DNA from 2 places in the Pseudofrankia saprophytica genome. Region 2 is predicted to be linked to the other one. Evidence: predicted binding sites of a transcription regulator. Region 2 holds the regulator's gene; the other holds the start of a gene.
What was found. The regulator LexA, encoded in region 2, represses DNA repair genes until DNA is damaged. The targets are predictions, from matches to a motif close to CGAACNNNNGTTCG.

Region 1 (3,269 bases), on a different contig from region 2:
CGCACCATCGCCCGCGTCCCGTCGGGGGCGACGACCCGGCCCAGCCGGGAGTCGATGACGACGAGCCGGGTGCGGCCCAGATCCCAGCGGTAGCTCCAGCGCGGCGCCGGAAGGCCCCCCGAGCTCCCGTCCCCGTCGGGGTCGTTCGCCGCCGGCGCGACGAGGTCCGCCATCTGGTCGGCCCGGCGGGCCACGGCGCGCAGCACACCTTCGCCGTCCACCCGGTCGAGGCCGTCGCCGCTGGTCGGCACCGTCACCGCGCGCCAGGTCGGGTCGGCGGCGCGGGCCTCGGGGCTCAGGTTGCCCACGTGCTGGTAGAGCCAGTAGGCCATGATCCCGCCGGTGACGCGGGTGTCCCACCACGGCTGGGCCTGGACCCAGGAACGCCAGGCGGCCGAGATGTTCCAGTCGTCCCGGATGTCGTGGTCATCGGCGATCATCGCGGTCGGGACGGTCGACAGCAGCCAGCGGATCTCCGGCTGCGACCAGGCCTCCTGGTAGAGCCAGCAGTACTCGGTGAAGTCGGCGATCTCCTCGCCGGGCGGCGCGGTGACGTCGCGTCGCTCGCGGATGCGTTCGGCCGTCGTCGGCGACACGTGGTCGGCGTAGACCTGATCGCCGAGCAGCAGGAGCGCGTCCGGCCAGGTTCCTGGATCCGTCTCGGCCATGCGCAGCGCGAGCGCGTGCAGCGCGTCCGTGCCCAGCCCGAGCGGGTCGTCCGTGGAGTTGAGGGTGTACGGCTTCGCCTGCGGCGCCGTCACCCGGCAGGACCCGAACACCAGCCTGACCGGCCGGCCCTCGCCGACCGGCCGCAGCAGGCTCGGCGGCCCGGCCGTCCCGGGTTCGGGCCAGACGCGCACCGCCGGGCCGGGCGGCTCCCCGGCCGGAGTGAGCCACACCTCGTAGGGGTAGGCCCGACCCGCCTCCAGCCCGTCCACCGTCACGAGCGCGAAATGGTGCCCGCCGACGGTGAAGGTCGGCGTGCTCGCCCTTGGAGCCTCCCCGGCCCGTACCTCGACCTCGCAGGGGACATCGGTCTCCACCCACACGGACGCCCGGCTGGCGTCGGCATACCGGTGCAGGGGTCCGAGGAGAAGGCTGGTCATGGGGACGATGGTGCCCCTGGACCGGCTAGCGGACGCCGCGGGGGCGGAACTGGACGCTGATGCGGGGGCCGACGGGCCGAGCCGTCTTGGGGACGGCGTGCTCCCAGGTGCGCTGGCAGCTGCCGCCCATGACGAGCAGGTCGCCGTGGCCGAGCTCGTGCCGGATCGTCGTCGGGCCGCCGGCCCCGACGCTGCCGGCGTGCCCGCCCGCCGCGGCGTCAGCGCCGACGCGGCCATCGGCACCGGCGAGCGCGCCGCCTGGGTGGGTGGCCCGGCGGGGAGCGGCGGGACCGCCGGCGCGGGGGCGTAGCACGAGGGCTCGGGGGGCGCCGAGGACCAGGATCGCGACCATCGTGTCCTCGGTGGCGCTACGGCCGGTCCGGTCGCCGTGCCAGGCGACGCTGTCGCGGCCGTCGCGGTAGAAGGCCAGCCCGACGGTCGCGAACGGCTCGCCGAGCTCGGCCGCGTAGTGCTCGTCGAGGGCCAGCCTGGCCGCGTCCAGCGCCGGGTCGGGAAGCGGTTCGCCCTCGCCGTAGAACCTGAGGAGCCGGGGTATGTCGACGGTTCGGTCATACATCGGCCGCCGCTCGGCCCGCCAGGGGACCTCGGCGCGCAGCCGCTCGAACAGCGAGTCCGCCCCCGCGATCCAGCGCCGCCGCACGTCGACCCACGCCCCGCCGGCGAGCCACTGCCGTCGAAGCCCGGCGCCCAGTGGTGCGTCCCGCACCGCCGATCCGGCGCCCCGCCCGCCTACGCCGGTGGGGCCGGTGTCGAGCGGGACAGCGTCGAGCGGGGCGGTACCGAGCAGGTCCGGGTCGAACAGATCCGTGTCGAGCAGTGATGCCTGGAATGGTGCTCCCACCATGAGATCACCTTATCAAACAGGTGTTCGAAGAGCTTGGTGGACATGGCGGGTGCTCGGGAGACGCGCGCCGAGCTGGCGGCACTGGACAGCGCGGTGCCGAAGCTGCCCTGGCTGGAGATCGCCGAACGGGGCAAGAACAGGCCGGACAGATCGTCACGCGGACGATCCTCGGACAGGCCGGTCATAACGCGAACGTGCCGGAGCCCTGCTGGCGCAGCCGGACATTTCGCAGTCGGGGTTTCCTACCCAGGCTGTTCCTACGGTGTGCTAAAGCGGTGCAGCGCACCCGTGCGGTGTGGCTGTGGTCGGTGGATCGTGGCGTCCTATCCTGTCCGGATGCAGGAATCCACGGCGGGTCACGAACGTCCGGTGCGCAGCTTCGAGCTGATCTGCGAGATCGAGCCGCCGACCCGGCCGGACCTGACCCACGCCCGCCACCAGATCGGCGTCCTGAGCCCCGTCACCGACGCGTTCCTGATCCCCGACAACCACATCGGACGCGCGACGGTGTCGAGCATCGCCGTCGCCCACGAGGTGCAGACGATGGGGGGACGCAGCATCGCCTGCGTGAACTCCCGCGACCGTAACCTGCTCGGCTTCCGCCGCGACCTGCTCACCGCCGCGGCCTACGGCGTCGAGGAATTCCTGTTCGTCCACGGCGACAAACCCACCGCCGGGAACCGGACCAGCGACCTGACCGTGCGCGCGATGATGGACGAGGCCCGCGCGGCCAGCGAGGATCCGGTCTTCGCGGACATGCCGGCGTTCCGGGTCGGCGCCGCGGCCGGCCTACGTCCACTGCCCACATGGAAACGAGCGGCCGACTTCCTGTTCGTACAGGTCAGCTACTCGGTGGACGCCCTGCTGCGCTGGCGCGACGCCCATCCGGTCGAACTGCCGATCTACGCCGGCGTCATGGTCCTCGCGAGCGCCGGGATGGCCCGCCGCCTCGCCGCGACCATCCCCGACATCGACATCCCCGACGACCTCGTCCAAGCAGTCGAACGGGACCAAGCGGCCGGGGTCGAAGCGGCCTGCGACCAGGTGCTACGGCTGCGCGACAGCGGCGCCTTCGCCGGTGTGCACCTCGTCCCGGTCAGCCGCTACCGCCAGGTCGCCACCCGACTTGAGGACCTTCTCTAACCGCCCGGGCCGTTTCTCGCAGGTCCTGGTACCCCCTGCCGGATAGCGCGGCCGTAACTCCCCACTGAAAGCGGTCAGGGAGCGGTAGCGGGCGATCAGCGGACCATGGAACCTGTACTGGCCCCAGCGCCGGTGGAGATCCGTCTCGCGCGCGG
Region 2 (19,959 bases):
CGCTCGACGACCGCGGCAACGTCCACCTGGGCCGGTTCGGCAGCTGGAGCGGCGGCGGCGGCATCGTCTCCGGCACCCTCGGCTTCTGGCCGGCGCTCGACCCGAAGGCCACGCGGCTCGACATCATCCTCACCACCGACCGGGCCCGGGCCGTCATCGCCGTGCCCCTGACCTGGGACGACGCGCGGTGACACCCTCCTGGTGGGCCGGCCTGACACCCCTCGAGGAGACGATCCTCTGCGGCGACGCCAACCACCGGCTCCGGTGGTCCGAGGGCGAGCTCGGCACGCCCGACCACGACGACCCCGACGGCGAACGCACGCTCGCCGCGCTCGGCGGTCAGCCCATGCCCTGCATCCAGATCCTCGACGCCTGGCAGCGCCACCGCGCTGATCTCGACGTACTGCTGCTCGCGAGCCGCGGCGCCGCCGACCACCTCGACCCCCGAGCCATCGGGGTCACAGGTGGGCCTGGTGGTCTGAATGTCCCAGCCAGAGCTGTCGCGGCCACCTTCGGGTCGCCAGGCCCATGGCCCGCGCCGCCGGGCCCGCCGTGGCCCGGCGCGGTGTCCGGCGGCCAGGGCGCCTTCGTCAGCCACAGCCACTTCTTCTACGGCGGCGGCTTCAGCCACGGAGGCGTCTCAGGCCCGGGACCACACCAGAACGACGAGCCGCTCCCCATGCTGCTGCGGCTACCCGGCGCGCTGCCCGACCGGCTCGTCGCCACCGTCGTCGCCACCTGGGCGCAGCGGATCGCCGACGACGACCCGCGGGTCACCGCGGCGCTCCCCGCGCTGCACGCCGCCCTGTACGGCCGTGCGCTGACCGCCGCCCGCGGATGGCTCGGCGGCGGCGCCACACTCGACGTCCGCCTGGCCGCCTCGCCAGCCGCCGCCCGCCGAACCGACGGCGTCATCGCCATCGAGCTGCCGTTCAGCTGGCTACGTGACGTCTGGGCCCGCGGCTTCGCCACCCTCGCCGGCCGCTTCTGCCTCACCGCCCAGCCCGGCCCGCCCGGCGACTGGACCTTCACCACCGTCGCCGCCGACTTCGGCCAGCCCCAGAAGGTCACCCTCCGCACCTGGTGACGGCGCGCGGTTCCGGGCCGTTCAGCGGGCGGCCGCCGGGCGGGCCGCCGCGTCGTTGATGACACGCACCAGCTGGGCGCCGCCCTCGGCGAGCGTGCCGTCGTTCTCGATCACCGCGTCGACCCGGTGGCCCGGGGCCGGGTCCTGGCGGGCCAGGCGCTGCCCGATACCGGGTTCGGGCTCGCGGCCCCGGGCGCGCAGTCGCCGCGCGCGAACCTCCGCTGACACGGTCACCCGGACGACGACGAGCCGCCGGTAGCGGCCGGCAAGCTCGTCGATCACGGCGCGGGAGACGTTGACGACCACGACGCGGCCGTCGCGTACCTCGGCGTCGACCGACGCCAGGATGCCGTAACGGAGGCCATGCGCCTGCCAGTACACGGCGAAGTCACCGCGGTCGCGGGCCTGGGCGAACAGCTCCTCGCTCACCGGCTCGTGGTCCTCCCCGGGCCCCGGCGGGCGGGTGATGATCCGCCGGGGAAAGCGGGCGAGGTCACCGGAATGCTCGCGGGCATACGACAGCAGGGCATCCTTGCCGACGCCACTGGCACCCACGACCGCGACGAACGCGCCGGGCCCGATCGGCTCGCTCACCGCATCTCGAGTTCGCTCCGCCGCCGCGCTCACGCCACCCGCTGCCCTTCGCGGTACACGCCGCGGACGACGGGCACGCGCAGCCCTCGCGGGTGGAGCTCGGTCCCCGGCAGGTCGTGTGCGCACACCCGCGCCAGGTCGGCGCGCCTGCCGACCGTGATCTCGCCGCGGTCGTCGAGGCCGACCGACCGCGCCGGGTTGCCGCTGACCAGCGCCGCGCCCTCGGGCAGCCCGATCGCGCCGTCGGCGGCCAGCTGGAAGACGGCCTGCAGCGGGCTCGACGGCACGTAGTCGGACGAGAGGATGTGCAGCAGCCCGAGCTCGAGCAGCTCGGCCGCGGCCACGTTGCCCGACTGGCTGCCGCCGCGGACGATGTTGGGGGCGCCCATGACGATCTGCTGGCCACGCTTCACGGCCTCGGCGGCGGCGAGCACGGTGGTCGGGAACTCGGAGATGCACCCCCCGAGAGCCACCGACTCGGCGACGTGGTCGGCCGTCGCGTCGTCGTGGGTGGCCAGCGGGATCCCGCGCTCGGCGGCGAGCGCCGCGATCGCGCGGCGGTGGCCGTCGGCGTAGCGCGCCGACCGTTCGATGAGGGGACCGACGTAGCCGTCGAACTCGGCCTCCGTGATGTTGCCCTTGCCGACCTGGTACCGCTTGAACACCTCGATGTCCGCGTACTGGCGCTGGCCGGGGGTGTGGTCCATCAGGGAGACCAGCCGCACATACGGGTCGTCCACGAACACACCGAACGAGTCGAGGCAGTCCTCGGCGGACACCTCGCAGCGCACGTGGATCGCGTGCTCCGCACGCAGCAGGCCCGCGTCGGCCGCCAGCTCGATCGAGTCCGCCAGGTGCCGGGCATGCTCTGTCGCCACGTCGCTCTTGCCGGATGAGCCGGCACCGATGCGCACCGCGTCGAGAACCGTGGTCGCGCCGCCGGCCGTCAGCTGCGCGTCGCTGGCGAGCACGGCGGGCAGCGGGTCCCACCGCACGCCCGGCCGCGGGGAGAAGTGGTATTCCAGGTGGTCGGTGTGCAGCTCGACCCCGCCGGGCAGCAGGTAGTCGCCGTCCAGGTCCTCGCCGACGCCGGTCTGGCCCGAGCTGATGCCGGCGATCAGGCCGTCGCGGATCACGACCGAGCCGTGCAGGATCTCCTCGGGCAGGACGATGCGGGCGTTGCGGAGCACAGTTTCGCGCGTCATCTCGTTCCTTCGCTGACTGTGGAGACTTCGGCAGGTACGGGTGCGGGTTCGGATCCGGGTGCGCAAACAGGTGGGGAAGCGGGGATCGGCCGCAGCGGATGCACCGCGTGCAGCGCGAACGGGGCGCCGGGCTCGGCCTCCGTGAACAGGGCGAGCGCATCGATGCGGACGGTGGCGCCGAGCGAGGCGGCGAACCAGCCGCTCAGGGCGCGTTCCACGTCCGGCTGCCGTCGTGGCGGTATGCCGTCGGTGAGGGTGAGGTGGAAACGGAACTCGTCGAGCACGTACGGGTAGCCCCAGGCCCCCAGCAGTTCGCGCTGGCGCGGCGTGAGCGAGGCCGGCTTGCGGCGGGCGAGCTCGGCCTCGGTCGCCGGGGCGCGGAAGCCGTCGAAACCGGTCACCACGTCGTCGGCGAGCGCGTACAGTTCCGCCGCTTCCGCCCCTGGTACCAGGGCGAAGAAGCTGCCGAGGCGCGCGAGAGACAGCCGCGGGATCGTCACGCCGGCCCGCCCCGCCGCGAAGGACGCGCACGCGGCGTCGAGCTCGTCGGGCGTGCGGCCCTCGGCGAGGCGGAACGGCGCCTTGAGCGTGGCGTGGAAGCCGTATCGGCGCGCGTCGACCGTCATCGCGTCGACCGTCTCGCGGGTCCAGCCGGCGGGGACGCCGGGTGTGACCGGCTCCCCCGAGACGGCGCGGCCCAGCCACCGCTCGGCTTTCTCGCGCAGCGCCACGGCCGCGGCGTCCGTCGGACCGGTGCCCGGCGCCGCGTAGATCGCGAACCGTGCGGTCACGCCGCCGCCCCGACGGCCGGGGCGAACATCTCCACGGGAAGGACGCGGTCGGCGACCGCCTCGCGCACCGCCGCGTCGTGGAAGATGCCGAGCATCGCGACGCCCCGCGCGCGCTTCTCGCGGATCAGCTCGGTGACGACGTCGCGGTTGCGCGCGTCGAGCGAGGCGGTGGGCTCGTCCAGCAGCAGCAGTGGCAGCTCGGTCACGAACCCACGCGCGATGTTGACCCGCTGCTGCTCGCCGCCGGAGAAGGTGGCCGGCGGCAGGCTCCACAGCCGCTCGGGGATGGCGAGCCGGGCGAGCAACTCCGCCGCTCGCTCGCGTGCCCGCGCCGCGGGCACGCCGCGCTCGACGAGCGGCTCGGCGACGACCTGCAGGGCGCCGACGCGTGGCACGCAGCGCAGGAACTGGCTGACGTAACCCATCGTGTCGCGACGGGCGCCGAGAACCTGGCGCGGGTCGGCGGCGGCGATGTCGATGACGCCGCCGTCGGCAGTGGCGCCCGGGCGGCGCAGGACGATGCTGCCGCGGTCGGCGGCGTAGTTGCCGTAGACCATCTTGAGGATCGAGCTCTTGCCGGCGCCCGAGACTCCCCCGAGCGCGACGCACTCGCCGGCGTGCACCTCGAAGGTCAGCCCGCGCAGCACGGGCAGGCGCTGGTCGCCCTGCAGGTGCATGGTGAAGGTCTTGTCGACGCCGGAGACGGCGAGGATCGGCGGGGCCGCAGCCGCTGGGACAGCCATGGTCTGATCACCCCTGGAGGATCGAGGAGACGAGGAGCTGGGTGTAGGCGGCCTGGGGGTCGTCGAGCACCCGGTCGGTCAGGCCGGACTCGATGACGCGGCCGTCCTTCATCACCAGGGTTCGGTGCGAGATCAGCCGGGCCACCGCCAGGTCGTGCGTCACGATGATCACGGCCAGGCCCAGCTCGGCGACGAGCGAGCGAATCAGGTCGAGAAGGCGCGCCTGCACCGACACGTCCAGGCCGCTGGTGGGCTCGTCCATGAACACCAGCCGCGGCGAGACCACCAGGTTGCGGGCGATCTGCAGGCGCTGGCGCATGCCGCCGGAGAAGGTGACGGGAGCGTCGTCGATGCGGTCGGCGGGGATCTCCACCCGCCGCAGCCACTCCGCGGCGGCGGCGCGGATGCGCCCGTAGTGGCGCCAGCCCGTCGCCATCAGCGGCTCGCCCACGTTGCCGCCCGCGCTCACGTGCATGCGCAGCCCGTCGGCGGGATCCTGGTGGACGAAGCCCCATTCGGTGCGCCACAGCCGGCGCACCGCGCTCTCGCCGATCTCGGACAGATCCGCCACCTCGCCGTCGGCGGCGCGGTAACGGATGCTGCCCTCGGTCAGGCTGAGGCGCTGGGAGAGCGTGCCGAGCAGCGTCGACTTTCCGGATCCCGACTCGCCGACCACGGCGAGCACCTCACCGGGCCACAGGTCGAGGTCGACGCCACGGCAGCCCCAGCGGTCGCTGTAACGGTGGCCCGCGTCGCGGACCTCCAGCAGGGGTTGCGCGCCGCTCATGCGGTCACCGCTTCGGTGCCGGCGGCCTGGGTGTCGGCCGTGTCGGCGCCGGCCGCGGCCGCGCCGGCTGCCGCACGCTCGCAGTGGTCGGTGTCGGAGCAGACGAACATCGAGCCGCCCACGTCGTCAGTGATGACCTCGTCGAGGTAGACGCCGACGGAGCCGCAGATCGCGCAGGGCTCGTCGAAGCGCTGTGGTTCGAAGGGGTAGTCCTCGAAGCCGAGGCTCTCGACGTCCGTGTAGGGCGGCACGGCGTAGATGCGCTTCTCGCGCCCGGCGCCGAACAGCTGCAGGGCCGGGTTGCGGTGCATCTTCGGGTTGTCGAAGCTGGGGATCGGGGACGGTGCCATGACGTAGCGGCCCGCGACCATGACGGGGTAGTCGTAGGTCGTCGCGAAGTGGCCGTATTTGGCGATGTCCTCGTACAGCTTGACGTACATGAGTCCGTAGTCCGCCAGCGCGTGCAGGCGGCGGGTCTCGGTGAGACGTGGCTCCAGGAACCGCAGCGGCTCGGGGCCCGGCACCTGGTAGACGATCGTCTGCCCCTCGCCCAGCGGCGTCTCCGGGATGCGGTGGCGGGTCTGGATGATGCTGGCCTCGTCGGTGCGCGTCGTCGTGCGCACCCCGGCGACCGCGGCGAAGAACGAGCGGATCGACACGGCGTTGGTGGTGTCGTCCGCGCCCTGGTCGATGACCTTGAGCACGTCGTCCGGCCCGATGATCGCGGCGGTCACCTGGACGCCGCCGGTTCCCCAGCCACGCGGCATCGGCACCTCGCGTGAGGCGAACGGCACCTGGAAGCCGGGGATGGCGACGGCCTTGAGCAGCGCCCGACGAATCATCCTCTTCGTCTGCTCGTCGAGGTAGCCGATGTTGTATCCGCCGAGTCCGCCGGTCATGCCATTGCCTCCGCGAGGCTGAGTGCCTGGCCGGCGGGGGTCCCGTCAGCGGGGTCCGCCCCGGCTGGCGCCGGGGAGGCCGGCCGGGCGGCGGCCCGCTCACGGAACTCGGCCTGTAGGCGGCGGACGAGCCCGAGCTCGGCCTGGAAGTCGACGTAGTGCGGCAGTTTCAGGTGCTCCACGAAGCCGGTGGCCTGGACGTTGTCGCTATGGCTGATCACGAATTCCTCGTCCTGTGCCGGGGCGACGACGCGCTCGCCGAACTCGCCGGCGCGCAGCGACCGGTCGACCAGCGACATCGACATGGCCTTGCGCTCGCCGCGGCCGAAGGCCAGGCCATAGCCACGGGTGAACTGCGGTGGGGTGTCGGCGCTGCCCTGGAACTGGTTGATCATCTGGCACTCGGTGACCTCGAGGCGGCCCAGCGGGACCGCGAAACCGAGCTCGGGTGCCTCGAACTCGACCTCGACCTCGCCGACGCGGATCTCTCCCGCGAACGGGTGCGTGCTCCCGTAGCCACGCTGAGTCGAGTAGCCCAGCGCCAGCAGGAACCCCTCGTCGGCGCGGGCGAGTGCCTGCAGCCGTTCGGCCCGGCTCATCGGGAAGACGGCGGGCTCCCGGGTGAGGTCAGCCGGCTCCGGGTCACCGGTGCCAATGCCGGTGCCGGTGCCGGTGCCGGTGCCGGTGCCGGCATGGTCGGGCTCGATGAGCGCGCTCGCTCCGAGCAGGTCGGTCACGCGCGGCATCTCCGGCCGTGGCCCGGCCTCCCGCCCGGTCCGCGGGCCCGCGGTGTCGCGGTCGGTGAACAGCCGGTGGGTGTAGTCGAAGGTTGCGCCGAGCTGCTGGCCGCCGGGCAGGTCCTTGAAGGTCGCCGAGATGCGGCGCTGCGGCGGCAGCCCAGCCGTGTCCACCGGCAGCGTGTAGCCGAAGCGCGGCAGGGTCGTGCGGTACGAGCGCACCAGCGTCACGGCCTCGAGCACGTCGCCCTGTGCCTGCAGGATGGCGCGCGCGGCCAGCTCGGGGTCGTACAGCGACCCCTCCGTCATGACGCGCGAGACCAGGACTCCGAGCTGGCCGGCGACGGCGGCCAGCTCGATGCGCGGCAGGCCCGGATCCCCGCGTCCCTCCTTGGCGAGCAGGGCGTGGGCGTTGGCGATGGCGCGTTCCCCGCCCTTGACCGCGACGTACATCGGCTCAGGCCTCCCGTTCGGTATCGGTGTCCGCGGCCTGTTCGGTGTCCGCGGCCTGTTCGGTGTCCGCGGCGACGGCGGCGGTAAGGCGGGTGGTGCGGGGCAGCGCGGCGACCGTCCCGGCGTCGACCAGCAGCAGGTCGACGCCGCGCGGGAAGAGTTCTGTGTTCCGGCGCCAGGCCTCGGCGAACGCGTCCGGAGCCCAGGGGGCCGCGAGCGTGGCGTGACCGTCGATGCCGGGCCCCCGCGCGGTGAACCGGGCGGGCCCGGCGCAGCCGCGGATGTCCAGGACGACCGTGGCCGACAGGTGCGGCGCCTCATCCGTGCCGAGCGCCAGCGAGGCGAGCGGCGGCAGCGCGTCCGGGCCGGTGATGAGGAAGCCGGCCGCGGCCGGGTCGGCGACGCGACGCGCGCCGGTGTGGAACGCGAGCCAGGCGGCGGTCTCGGCGTCGTGGCCCAGCGCGCCACCGAGCCAGACGGCGCAGTCCTCGTCGAGCAGGGCCAGCGCGACGGCGGCGAGACCCTGGCCGAGCGCGGCGGGCGGCTCGGCCGGTCCGGCCAGCGGGTAGGGGCGCGTGGGGTGGGCGAGCGCGTCGAGCACGGCACGGAAGGCGCGCTGCGCGTCACGCGTGGGGTCGGCGAAGCCGGGCGCGGGCAGCGCGGCCGGGGTCACTCGTGCTCCCGGGCGACGGAGAAGAAGTCGACGAGCGTGCTGCGCGCCTCTGCGCCACGGATGTCGTCGCGTTCGGCATGCGCCTGTTCGAGCGGCGCGATGACCTCTGCCAGGACCCGCTCGCGCTGCCCGGGGTCGGCCAGCAGGCCGTCGAAGATGGCCGCGAGCCGCGCGTGCTCGAGGTCGGTGCCGAGGACATAGGAGGTGCCGATGGCGTCGGCGGCCAGCGGCTCGCCGTGCAGGCGCACGGCGGCCCGGGTGACGGTGGCCTCCCCCAGGTTGAAGCGCGCCCCGCCGCCGTCGACGCGCGCCCGCACCATCACCAGGCCTGCCTCGGGGCCGCGGACCGCCTGCACGGCTGGCTTCGGTGCCCAGCCCCGCCAGGCCGCGTCGAGGTCGGCCGGGCCGGCCATCGCGAGCGTCCGCATCCACCGTTGCCGGGCGGCCACGGCCTCATCGGGGGCCACGGCCTCGCCGGGGGTCCCAGTGTCGCCGGGGGCCTCAGTCGGGAGCGTCTGTGGTGTCACAGCATCCTCCGTCAAGTTGTCCAGCTATCTAGACAACTTGACGTTACCCCAACACGGGACCTTGGCGCCATGACGTATAAGCGGCGATCTGTCCGACAGGAGGTGAACGGCCGGGGAACGCGGCGGCCGAGGTGGGTAGAGTTCCGAACGTCATGACGGCGCAGAGCAGGTCCCCCAGCGGATACGCCACCTGGCGGCTCATCGCCGAGGAGCTGCGCCGGGAGATCGTCGGCGGTGCCCGGGCACCGGGCGCCAAGCTCCCTCCCGAGGGCGAGCTCGCCGAGCGTTTCGGCGTGCACCGCAACACCGTGCGCCAGGCCGTGGCCGCCCTGGCCGCCGAACACCTCGTCGTCTCCCGCCGCGGCAGCGGGACCTACGTCGCCGAGCACACGGTGCTGGTGCACCGCATCGGCGCGCGCACCCGTCTCACCGACAGCCTGGGCAGCCGCGGCAGCGCCTCGCGCCGGCTGCTCGCGTCAGCCGTCGAGCAGGAGCCACCCGCCGAGGTCGCCGAGCGGCTCGCGCTCGGCGGCGGCGCGGGTCTGCGACTCGAGACCGCGAGCTCGGTGGACGGCCTGTCCATCTCGCGCGGCACGCACTGGTTCGCGGCCGACCGTGTGCCGGGGCTCGCGGAGCGCTTCGACGCCACCGGGTCGATAACCGCGGCGCTGCGGGCTGTCGGGATCGACGACTACGTGCGGGCCGCGACCACGGTCAGCGCGCGGCACGCCACCGCCGCCGAGGCGGCCGACCTCGGGCTGACGGCCGGTTCCGTCGTCCTCGTCACCCGGTCCCTCGACACCCTGACCGACGGCACGCCGCTGCAGCTCGGCATCACCCGGTTCGTCGCCGCCCGCGTCGAGCTGGACGTCGGCCACGCGGACCTCGAACTGGACGGGCCGGCCTAGCAAGCCCTCGGCAAGCCCGCATCCGGCCTCCGGCGACCACCTCGTTACCGATGCGTCGGGCGATGGCACCTGCGTCCGGACCTCGCCCGCGCAGACCTCACCTGGGTCTTCGCCGTCCACGACCCCATCCGCGACGCCCCCGGACCGACGGCTGGCAACGCGCCCTCGCCCTCGACGGCCTGAGCCGGACGGGGGTGCCCACCGACTCCGCAGGCACGTCTCGCGCAACCTGCGACCATCGCAGGCTGCGATGGTCGAAGGCTGCGACCATCGCAGGTACGATGGAGCGACCGATCCGCTACTGGAGATGGACCAAGGTGCGCTTCGTCAATCGAGTCAAGGAGCTGTCCCTGCTGGACGAGTGGTTCGGGCGTCCAGGGCCTCAACTCGGCGTCGTATGGGGACGACGGCGGGTCGGGAAGTCCCACTTGCTGGCGCATTGGGCAGCCGGCAAACGCGCGATCTACCACGTGTCGCGCAACCGCGCGCTCGACCAGGAACTTGCTGCCCTCTCGGCGGCCGCGGCTCCGGTGCTCGAACTCGCCGACCGCGACCTGACCAGCCGCCCGTTTCGGGACTGGGACGAGGCATTCGAGATCTTTCGGCGCACGGCTTCGGAATCGCCGCTGGTCTTGATTCTTGATGAATTCCCCGAACTGGTCCAGAGCGATCCGAGCATCGAGAGCACGCTGCGCGCGATCTGGGAGGGCATGGGCGACCATCCCGTCCGTCTGGTCCTCTGCGGCTCGGCGGTACGCACCATGGAGGCGTTGCAGGAGGAACGCGCCCCGCTCTATGGCCGGGCCACCCTCCGTCTGCAGGTCCGACCGTTTCTGCCCAGTGAGGCGGCGTTGATGCTGCCCGACCTCTCACCGGCCGAACGCGCCAAGGCCTGGGGCGTCTGCGGTGGCATACCGTTCTACCTTGACCTGTGGGACCAGTCGGGGTCGTTCCGGGACAACCTCACGCGACTGGTCGCGGACGAGCATGGGCTTCTTCTCAACGAAGGCCAGCTGATCCTCGCCACCGAGGACTTCGCCGGCGGGCGCCGCGAACGTATCCCGGAACAGGTACTTCGGGCGATCGCGGCCGGACGCACCAGGTTCGGAGAGATCAAGGGCGCGTTGGGTACCGACCCAACCCGAGCACTGGCCGCTCTGGCCGACCTCGGCCTGGTCCAGCGGGTGCTTCCGGTCGGGCGCAGTGCGGACCCGCGACGGGCCTACTACCGAGTGGCGGACAACTTCCTGGCCTTCTGGCTAGCCATCGCGGAGCCTCGCCGGGCGGGCATCATCCAGGGCCTCGGCAAGTCCGTGGCAGGCGTGATGGAAGGCCAGTTCGACAACTTCATGGGCGACCGCTGGGAGGACGCGGTACGCACACATCTCATCCAGACCATGGCGGACGACCCCAGGCTGGCGCCCGTCATCGAAGTTGGCCGGTTCTGGCACCAGTACGGGGCCGACCCGGCCGAGATCGATGTCGCGATGCTCAGCGAGCCAGGAGGACGGCTCAGCCTCGCCGCCGAGGTGAAGTGGGCCAGGCGAGAAGAAGGCGGCCACGTCCTGCGCGCCCTCGTGCGCAAGGCGCATGCGTCCAACCTGCTGAGCCCGGACTTTCCAGAACCGCTGTACGCCATCGCCGCCCGGGAGGAAGTGACCGGCAATCTGCCCGACGATGTGCTTCGCGTAACCGCCGCCGACGTATTCGGCTAGTCAGAGCCGTCGGGCCGGCCGGGACGCATGTCCCGGCCGGCCCGACGCAAGGTTCGCCCCTTCGAACAGAGCGATCAGCGCGTTTTCGAACAGAGCGATCAGCCGATGTCGCGGGCGGGCCGCGCGGCGGCGTGCCGCCCCGCCCGGTACCCCATCACCATGCTGGGGCCGACGCAGGAGCCGCCGCCCGGGTAGGTCCCGCCGAGGACGGATGCCGCGGTGTTCCCGGCGGCGTAGAGACCGTCGACGATCGGCACCTCGGTGCCCAGCACGCGGGCGTCGGCGTCGATCTTCGGCCCGCCGCTCGTCCCCAGCGTCCCCGGCCACTGCTGGATCGCGCCGTAGAACGGGCCGACGACGGGCTTGAGGCTCGTCGTGTCCGGGCCGGTGGCCGAGCGGACCTGCTCGGGGTCGCCCCAGTCGGGGTCCTCGCCCTTCTCGGCGAAGGCGTTGTACCGGAGAACGGTCTCCTCCAGGGCGTCCGGGTCCACGTTGATCTTCGCGGCGAGCTCGCGGATGCTCTCGGCGGCGACGAGCCACGACGGGGCGGGCTGGCCGTTCGGCCCGACGATCTCCCCGTCGACGATCTTGCCGCCGAAGACGCCCTTCTTGCTCTCCCACTGCGCCGCGCCGAAGACGCACCACGCGGGCCCCTTGTTGGTGTAGCCCGGGTTGCGCTGGTCGAAGAAGTTGAAGGGGTGCGAGAAGTCGTTGTACGTGTAGCCGCCGTGCATGAAGCGCTTGCCATGCTGGTTGACGATGATCGACCCGGCGCCCAGGCCCATCTCCATCTGCGGCAGCGGGTTGCCGTCGCGGCCGATCTCCCACGGGTCGTGCATGACGCCATAGCTGAAGAAGGACGTCATCAGGCCAAGCTGCGCCCCGGCGCGCATCGCCATCCGGTGGCCGTCACCGGTGTTGGTCCACGGGGTACACGGCTTCACGTCGTAGCCGAGGAACGTCGTCACCATGTCGGGGTTCCACTCGAAGCCGCCGGTGGCGAGCACGACGCCCTTGCGGGCCCCGAGCCGGGTAAGCGCGCCGTCCTCGCCGACGACGAGGCCGACGACCGCGCCGGCGTCGTTCGTCACCAGCTCGCGCCCCGACGTCGAGTAGCGGACCGAGACGCCGCGATCGAGCAGCGCCTTCAGCAGCGTCGCGATGAGGGCGCCGCCCTTCGCCCGGTACCCCTCACGCCGACGCCGCTCCAGCTCCTCGCGGGGGACGACCTCGATCGCCTCGGCGTAGGCCACCTCCGGAGGCTTCACCCACGGGCTGGGGTTCACCCGCGCGGCCCACTCGGCGCCGAGCTTCTCCCGCGCCGGGTAGGGCTGGCACGAGACCGACCGCGGGATCTCCTTGGTGCCGGGGATACGGCCGGGCACGACCGCGTAGTAGTCGGGGAGCCCCTTGTGGGCACGGGTCACCAGGTCGGTGTTGGCCTCGAGGTAGTCCAGCGCCTCCGCCGCGGTGTCGACATAGACCTCGATGAGGTGCGGGTCGTAGGCACGGCCGTCGGAGAGCCGGGTGACGTAGGCGATCGCCTCTTCGCGCGAGTCCTGGTCCGCGATATGCCGGTTCACGGGGAGCCACATGTCCCCGCCGGAGGTTGCCGTCGTCCCGCCGATGTACTCGGACTTCTCCACGACGCAGACACTGGCGCCGCCGTCGGCCGCGAGCAGCGCCGCAGTCAGGGCACCCGCGCCACTACCCACCACGACGACGTCGAAGACCTCGTCCCACACTCCACCACTCATGTCCCGGATTCTCAGTTTTCGCTCCTGCCCGGTCAAGAACTTTGGCAGATATCGCACCCCAGCGTGCATATACAGCACATTTCGATCTTGACGCTCGACCGGCCTCGGAGACTCGTGATTCAACAAAGTCAAGATCGAAATATTGAAACTTAAGTTTCCGCTACCGCACGATCCAGAATATGGCGGAGCGGAGCGACGGGCGGGCAGGAACGTCGACAGGCAGCCAGACCCACGGTCTGACGCCATGGCCCACAGGCCGTCCTCCGACCCGGCCGCGCCGACCCTGGACCCGACATCCGTCGATGTAGCAGCGACGGGTAGGAAGACCGTGGGGTAGGTGAATGATCACCTACCCCACGGAATGCCGCGTCAGCTGCAGCCGCTGGTGGAGCCGCACTGTTCGCAGACGTAGCAGCTGCCGGCCGGGCGCATCGTGACTCCGCAGGTGAAGCACAGCGGGGCGTCGACCGCCGTCTGGGCCAGCAGCGACTGGCCGGGGGCGGCGGAACGAAGCTCCAGCTCCACGAACTCCGGACCGTGGGCGTGCGCCGCCGCGGCCGGCGCCGGCCGGGCGGCGGCGGTCGGGCCAGACTCGGTGGCGGTCAGGTCCTCGTCGTCGGGCGCGGCGACCCCGCCGTACTGGGTCGAGACCTGGCGGGCACGCTCGGAGGCGGTCAGGATGCCGAGCTCGGCGCGCTGCTCATCCGAGAGGTAGTCCAGCGCGAGCCTGCGGAACAGGTAGTCCAGCACCGACTGGGCGATCCGGACGTCCGGGTCGTCGGTCATGCCGGCCGGCTCGAAGCGCATGTTGATGAACTTCGAGACGTAGGTCTCCAGCGGCACGCCGTACTGCAGAGCGATCGAGATCGCGATCGAGAACGCGTCCATCACGCCGGCCAGTGTCGAGCCCTGCTTCGACATCTTGACGAAGATCTCGCCGAGGCCGTTGTCCGGGTAGGAGCCGGCCGTCATGTACCCCTCGGCCCCGCCAACCGAGAACGACACCGTCTGCGACGGCCGGATCTTCGGCAGTCGCCGCCGCACGGGCCGGTGGTCGGCCAGGGTGGTCGGCGTGGCCGCGAGGGTGGTCCCGATCGTGCCTGCGACGGCGTCGGCGATCGCCTTCGCCTCGTCAGCCGACCGCTTCGCGCCCCGCACGTCGGTCAGCGGCTGGCCGACCTTGCAGTTGTCCCGGTAGATCGCCAGCGCCTTCAGGCCGAGCCGCCAGCCCTCCAGGTAGATCTCCTCGACCTCGTCGACCGTGGCCGACTCGGGCATGTTCACCGTCTTCGAGATCGCCCCGGACAGGAAGGGCTGCACCGCGGCCATCATCCGGACGTGGCCCATCGGGGCGATCGCCCGCTCACCGATCGCGCAGTCGAACACCTCGTAGTGCTCGGGGCGCAGGCCGGGCGCGTCGACGACGTGGCCGTGCTCGGCGATGAACTCGACGATCGCCTCGACCGTCTCCTCCGCGTAGCCCAACGCCCGCAGCGCGGCCGGCACCGTCTGGTTGACGATCTTCATGCTGGCGCCGCCGACCAGCTTCTTCATCTTCACCAGCGCCAGGTCCGGCTCGATGCCGGTGGTGTCGCAGTCCATCGCCAGGCCGATCGTGCCGGTCGGGGCGAGCAGGCTGGCCTGCGCGTTGCGCCAGCCGTTGCGCTCACCGATCGCCAGGCACTTCTCCCATTCCTTCGACGCCACGGCGAGGACCCGGGCGTCCTCGACATGTCCGGAGCGCACGGCGTCGTTGGCCGCGGCGTGCTTGCGGATCACCCGGCGGTGGCTGTCGATGTCCCTGGCGTAGCCGTCGTAGGGGCCGACGACGCCGGCGAGCTCGGCGGAGCGGCGGTAGGCGGTGGCGGTCATCAGTGAGGTGATCGCGGCGGCGAGTGTGCGGCCGCCCTCGGAGTCGTAGGCGCGGGCGCTGGCCATGAGCAGGGCGCCCAGGTTCGCGTAGCCGATGCCCAGCTGGCGGTAGGCCCGGGTGACCGCGGTGATCTCCGGCGTCGGGAAGTCCGCGAAGCAGATCGAGATGTCCATCGCGGTGATGATCATCTCGACGGCGTAGACGAACCCCTCGACGTCGAACGTGCGGTCCGCGCGCAGGAAGCGCATCAGGTTCAGCGACGCCAGGTTGCAGCTGGAGTTGTCCAGGTGCATGTACTCGCTGCACGGGTTGCTGGCCGAGATCCGGCCGGCGTCCGGCGTGGTGTGCCAGTCGTTGATGGTGCCGTCGTACTGGATTCCGGGGTCGGCGCACTCCCAGGCGGCCTTGGCGATCTTTCGCATCAGCGCGGGCGCGTCCACGGACTCGATGACCCGGCCGTCCAGGCGCGCGCGCAGGTCGAACGCGGCGCCGGACTCGACGGCACGCATGAACTCGTCCGTGACCCGCACCGAGTTGTTGGCGTTCTGGTACTGCACGGACGCGATGTCCTTGCCACCCAGGTCCATGTCGAACCCGGCGTCACGCAGCGCGCGGATCTTGTCTTCCTCGCGGGCCTTCGTCTCGACGAACTCGACGATGTCGGGGTGGTCGACGTCCAGCACCACCATCTTCGCGGCCCGCCGGGTGGCCCCACCCGACTTGATCGTCCCCGCCGACGCGTCCGCGCCCCGCATGAAGCTGACCGGCCCGGAGGCCGTCCCCCCCGAGGACAGCAGCTCCTTCGACGACCGGATCCGCGACAGGTTGAGCCCCGAGCCGGAGCCGCCCTTGAAGATGAGCCCTTCCTCGCGGTACCAGTTCAGGATCGAGTCCATGTTGTCGTCGACCGCGAGGATGAAGCACGCGGATACCTGCTGAGGCGCCGTGGTACCGACGTTGAACCAGACGGGGCTGTTGAAGCTGAACATCTGGTGCAGAAGCATGTGGGTGAGCTCGTGCTCGAAGATCTCCGCGTCCTCGTCGGAGGCGAAGTAGCCGTTCTCGCGGCCGGACTTTCCGTATGACCCGACGACCCGGTCGATCAGCTGGCGCAGCGACGACTCGCGCCGCGGGGAGCCGACGGCGCCACGGAAGTACTTGCTGGTGACGATGTTCGACGCGTTGATCGACCAGAACGCCGGGAACTCGACGCCGCGCTGCTCGAAGTTGATCGAGCCGTCCCGCCAGTTGGTCATGACGACGTCCCGCTGCTCCCAGGTCACCTGGTCGTACGGGTGCACACCGGCCGTCGTGTTGCGGCGCTCGATCCGCAGGCCGGCGGCCCTGGCGGCGCCGGCCTTGCCCGTCCCTCCGGCCTTGCCGGTCCCGCCGCCCTTACCGGTCTCGCCGGCCGGGCCGTCGCCACCGTCACCGCTGCCAGCGGCAGGGACGGTCGCGGCCTCGCTCACCGCGCCGGCGAGGGAGGCGGGCTTCCCGACGGCCGAGGCGGCCTTCCCGTTGGAGCTGGCCTTCTGCTTCGTGCCGCGGGTCTCCGTCATGACACTCCTCAGCTCTGGTCGTCTTTGCTCTGGTCGTCTTTGGCTCTGAAGTCTTTGGAAGTCGTCTCTGGGGCGGATCGCGGGCATGCCGAACAGAGCCGGCGGCCGCGGGACCCGGATACGGCCGAAGGATGCGGCCTTGAGGCCTAGGGTCTGGGCGACCCGGGCGAGGTGACGGCGACGACGTCGTCCGGCAGGTCCTGCCCGGCCTGGTCGGCCTGCCCGGCCTGGTCGGCGCGCAGCTGAGTGATCGCCCGCTCGAAGTCGGCGAGCGACTCGAACGACAGGTAGACGGACGCGAACCGCAGGTAGGCGACCTCGTCGAGCTCACGGAGCGGCCCGAGGATCGCGAGGCCCACATCCTCGGCAGCGACCTCGGCGGCGCCCGACGAGCGGACCGTGTCCTCCACTCGCTGACCGAGCCTGGCAAGGTCCTCGGCGCTCACCGGACGGCCCTGGCAGGCCTTGCGGACACCAGCGACGACCTTGGCCCTGCTGAACGGCTCGGCGGCACCGCTGCGCTTGCGCACCTGCAGCGAGGCCTCCTCCATGGTCGTGAACCGCCGCCCGCAGGACGGGCACGCCCGGCGGCGCCGGATGGCCGCGCCCTCATCGGCTTCCCGGCTGTCCACCACTCGGCTGTCGGGATGCCGGCAAAACGGACACCGCACGGCTCCTCCCTTCGTCAGACCCCTGTAGGAACAACCACGCACGCGAGAGAACGCGTCCACGCTTCGGCCCCGTCCCTGCTTCCCGAGGCATGGCTGACGCAGGGCATGGCGACCTGGCCGGGGAAGCTCCCACGAGCGCGACCGCGCACCGTCGGGACGGTCTCCACAGCTCCCACGGAACGCTGCCGTTCCGCGGCTAGCTATTCCGCAACTACAAGCTGTGGACTACTTACAGGTATGTAACTACAAGATGTTGTGCTGCCAGAGTAGCGCATACCCGGATCACCCGTGAGCATGCCCCCCGCGCGTGTCGGATCCCACCCGCCCAGACGGGGAGAAGCAGCAGGTTCGCGACGAACCGTCACATGCCGACAGCCCGACGCCCGCGCCGACCGGGTGGTCGGCGCGGGCGTCGGGCCAGGGAAGGACGCCGCCGGTCAGAAGGCGGCGAGCGCCCAGTGAACGGCGAGCCATGCGGCGCTGGTGGCGCCCCAGACAGCGAGGACAAGCAGGAGCCCGGCGACGGCCCGGCCGCGGCCGGTCAGCCTCAGCGCGGGCGCCGGCCGTCCCGCCCGCCGGCGGTCCAACCTCGCGCCGGCGACCGGGTGCTCGGCGGCGACAGCCCGCGCGAGCGGGCTGGGAACCGCCGGCGGGGCGGCGTTCGCCGACCGACGACGGCTCGGTACGGGCAGGGCGATCACATCGGCGCCGTCCGGCTGTCGCGGGGCCGGGCGCCCTGGGACCAGGGTGGCCCCACGCGGGTTCGTCACGCCAAACCTCCTAGCGGCCGGGCCATTACCCGGCACAGCTCGTCGAGCGAAGCTCAACCAACGTCGGGGGGTCCGGGGCGCGAGCCCTCGAAGAACCGTGGCGACCGGTCATCGAGGGAGACATCCCCGGCAGACATCTGGGGCCATCGGGAAGGTAGCCCAAGATCTACAACTGGCGACCACCGGCGGCAGTAGCCGGTAGCGGAAGTCAGGACGAGGACAGGGCCCGCTTCGAACTGATGGTCGATTCTTACATGCACAAGGCCGACAGAGCACGCAGACACGCTCGAACGCCTGTTTGAGATTCGCGCGCCACCGGGCTACGGTCGTCACACGATCGGGCGCAACCCGGCTCCCCTTATCCACAGGTGAGGCCGATGAGAAGCCGGCGGCCCGGTCCCGCACCATGACCTTGAGCGAGGGAGAACCTAGGCCATGACCACGCAGGGCAGGGGGCCGCGCAGGGCAGGACGCCCGTCGGCCAGCGGCGACGAGGAGAGCGACGGCACCGTACGCGCCTTCCCCGACGGCCCCGTCGACGACGACGGCCTGACTCCCCGTCAGCGCAAGGTGCTCGAGGTGATCCGTGACGCGGTCGAGCGGCGCGGCTACCCGCCGAGCGTGCGCGAGATCGGCGAGGCGGTGGGCCTGACCAGCACCAGCAGCGTCGCGCACCAGCTCAGGATGCTCGAGGACAAGGGCCTGCTGCGCCGCGACCCGAACCGGCCGCGGGCGATCGAGGTGGTCTCCCCCGAGGGTGGCCGGCCGGTCAGGCCGATCCCGAAGACCCGGCAGACGGCCGGCGCGGGCAGGGGCCGGGGCGGCGTGAGCCCGCTGCGGGTGCACACGCTCGGCCCGGCCGACGACGCGCTCGCCCGCGAGGCCGGCGAGCAGGACTCGCTGAAGGCGGCGACCGCCTACGTGCCGCTGGTCGGCCGGATCGCCGCCGGTGGGCCGATCCTCGCCGAGCAGGCGGTCGAGGACGTGCTGCCGCTGCCGCGTGAGATCGTCGGCGAGGGCACCCTGTTCCTGCTCCGGGTCGTCGGCGACTCGATGATCAACGCGGCGATCTGCGACGGCGACCTGGTGGCGGTCCGCCAGCAGCCGGTCGCCGAGAACGGCGAGATCGTCGCCGCCCTGATCGACGGGGAGGCGACCGTCAAGCGGCTGCGCCGCCGGGACGGCCACGCGTGGCTCCAGCCGGAGAACCCGGCCTTCCACGACATCCCCGGCGACGACGCCACCATCCTCGGCCGCGTCGTCGCCGTCATGCGCCGCGTCTGAGCACTCCGTGAGGCGCTGAGACTGAACTCGGCTAGCCGAACTCGGCTAGCCGAGTTCGGCCTTGCGGTGGATCGAGTAGTGGAGCACGAGGAACGGCAGGCCGAACACCCAGAACTCGTGTTCGGCTCGCAGCTCGCCGTCCTCGAGGTAGACGTCGAGCTGCTCGGCGAAGCCGTGGACCGCCGCGGCGGTCAGCTCCTTCGTCTCCGCGTCCACATAGGTCAGATAGTGCCCGGGCTGGTCCAGGTCGCCGCGGCTGGACAGCACCAGCCCGCCGCCGGCCCGCGCGGTCGGCGCGAGGGTGGCCGTGAAGCTGGCCTGTGGCAGCGGGAAGCCGACGCTGACGTAGCCGCGGCCGTCCCGGCGGTAGGTCGTGTAGATCCCCACGTAGATGGGTTCGTCGTTGTCGACGTACGACCTGATCCAGCCCCGGATGCTTACGGTGCCGTCGTCGGTGCCGCTGATCGTGTCGATCCGGCTGCGAACCCCACGCTGCGCCTCTCGCTGGTTCATGGGCACGTTCGCCTGCCCCAGCGGGCGCGCGAGCACGGTGCGGTAGAGCAGGTAGCCGGGCCGCACCCACAACCGCCATCGCGGAACGATGTCGAGGGTGAACCGGGTGGTGTGCTCGTAGAACTCCCGCACCAGCGGGGCGACGGTCGCGGGATCGAACTCGGGGCCGGCCAGCTCGTCCAGCGAGGCGACGATCCCGACGTCGGGGGCGGCGGCCTGGTAGTCGCCGCCGAGCACCTCGGCCAGGTCGCGCACGTAGCCCGTCCCGACATAGCGGGTCCGCGCCACCAGCGGGACCACGAACGGCAGATCCGCGGGGCTGACCCGTTCGGCGAGCATCATCACCTGCGGGTCCCGGAAGATCGCCGCCGACACGGTCCGGAAGGCGAGCACGGTGGCCGCGCCGACGATCG

Region 1: the regulator LexA is predicted to act here: its motif matches at 1,985-1,998, upstream of FRCN3DRAFT_RS0217425 (alpha-ketoglutarate-dependent dioxygenase AlkB).

The regions. Positions count from the first base shown of each region.
Region 1 is NZ_KI912266.1:4,195,864-4,199,132, forward strand. It holds gene FRCN3DRAFT_RS0217420 (alkaline phosphatase D family protein) at 1-1,106, opposite strand, end outside; gene FRCN3DRAFT_RS0217425 (alpha-ketoglutarate-dependent dioxygenase AlkB) at 1,132-1,971, opposite strand; gene FRCN3DRAFT_RS0217430 (methylenetetrahydrofolate reductase) at 2,308-3,114, shown strand.
Region 2 is NZ_KI912267.1:17,232-37,190, forward strand. It holds gene FRCN3DRAFT_RS0234630 (hypothetical protein) at 1-191, shown strand, start outside; gene FRCN3DRAFT_RS0234635 (hypothetical protein) at 188-1,087, shown strand; gene phnN (phosphonate metabolism protein/1,5-bisphosphokinase (PRPP-forming) PhnN) at 1,109-1,681, opposite strand; gene FRCN3DRAFT_RS0234645 (alpha-D-ribose 1-methylphosphonate 5-triphosphate diphosphatase) at 1,711-2,886, opposite strand; gene FRCN3DRAFT_RS0234650 (DUF1045 domain-containing protein) at 2,883-3,677, opposite strand; gene phnL (phosphonate C-P lyase system protein PhnL) at 3,674-4,420, opposite strand; gene phnK (phosphonate C-P lyase system protein PhnK) at 4,428-5,207, opposite strand; gene FRCN3DRAFT_RS0234665 (alpha-D-ribose 1-methylphosphonate 5-phosphate C-P-lyase PhnJ) at 5,204-6,106, opposite strand; gene FRCN3DRAFT_RS0234670 (carbon-phosphorus lyase complex subunit) at 6,103-7,296, opposite strand; gene phnH (phosphonate C-P lyase system protein PhnH) at 7,301-7,969, opposite strand; gene phnG (phosphonate C-P lyase system protein PhnG) at 7,966-8,496, opposite strand; gene phnF (phosphonate metabolism transcriptional regulator PhnF) at 8,649-9,404, shown strand; gene FRCN3DRAFT_RS0234690 (ATP-binding protein) at 9,599-11,119, shown strand; gene FRCN3DRAFT_RS0234695 (FAD-dependent oxidoreductase) at 11,218-12,876, opposite strand; gene FRCN3DRAFT_RS0234700 (vitamin B12-dependent ribonucleotide reductase) at 13,246-16,308, opposite strand; gene nrdR (transcriptional regulator NrdR) at 16,455-16,979, opposite strand; gene FRCN3DRAFT_RS0234710 (hypothetical protein) at 17,417-17,749, opposite strand; gene lexA (transcriptional repressor LexA) at 18,185-19,033, shown strand; gene FRCN3DRAFT_RS0234720 (hypothetical protein) at 19,079-19,959, opposite strand, start outside.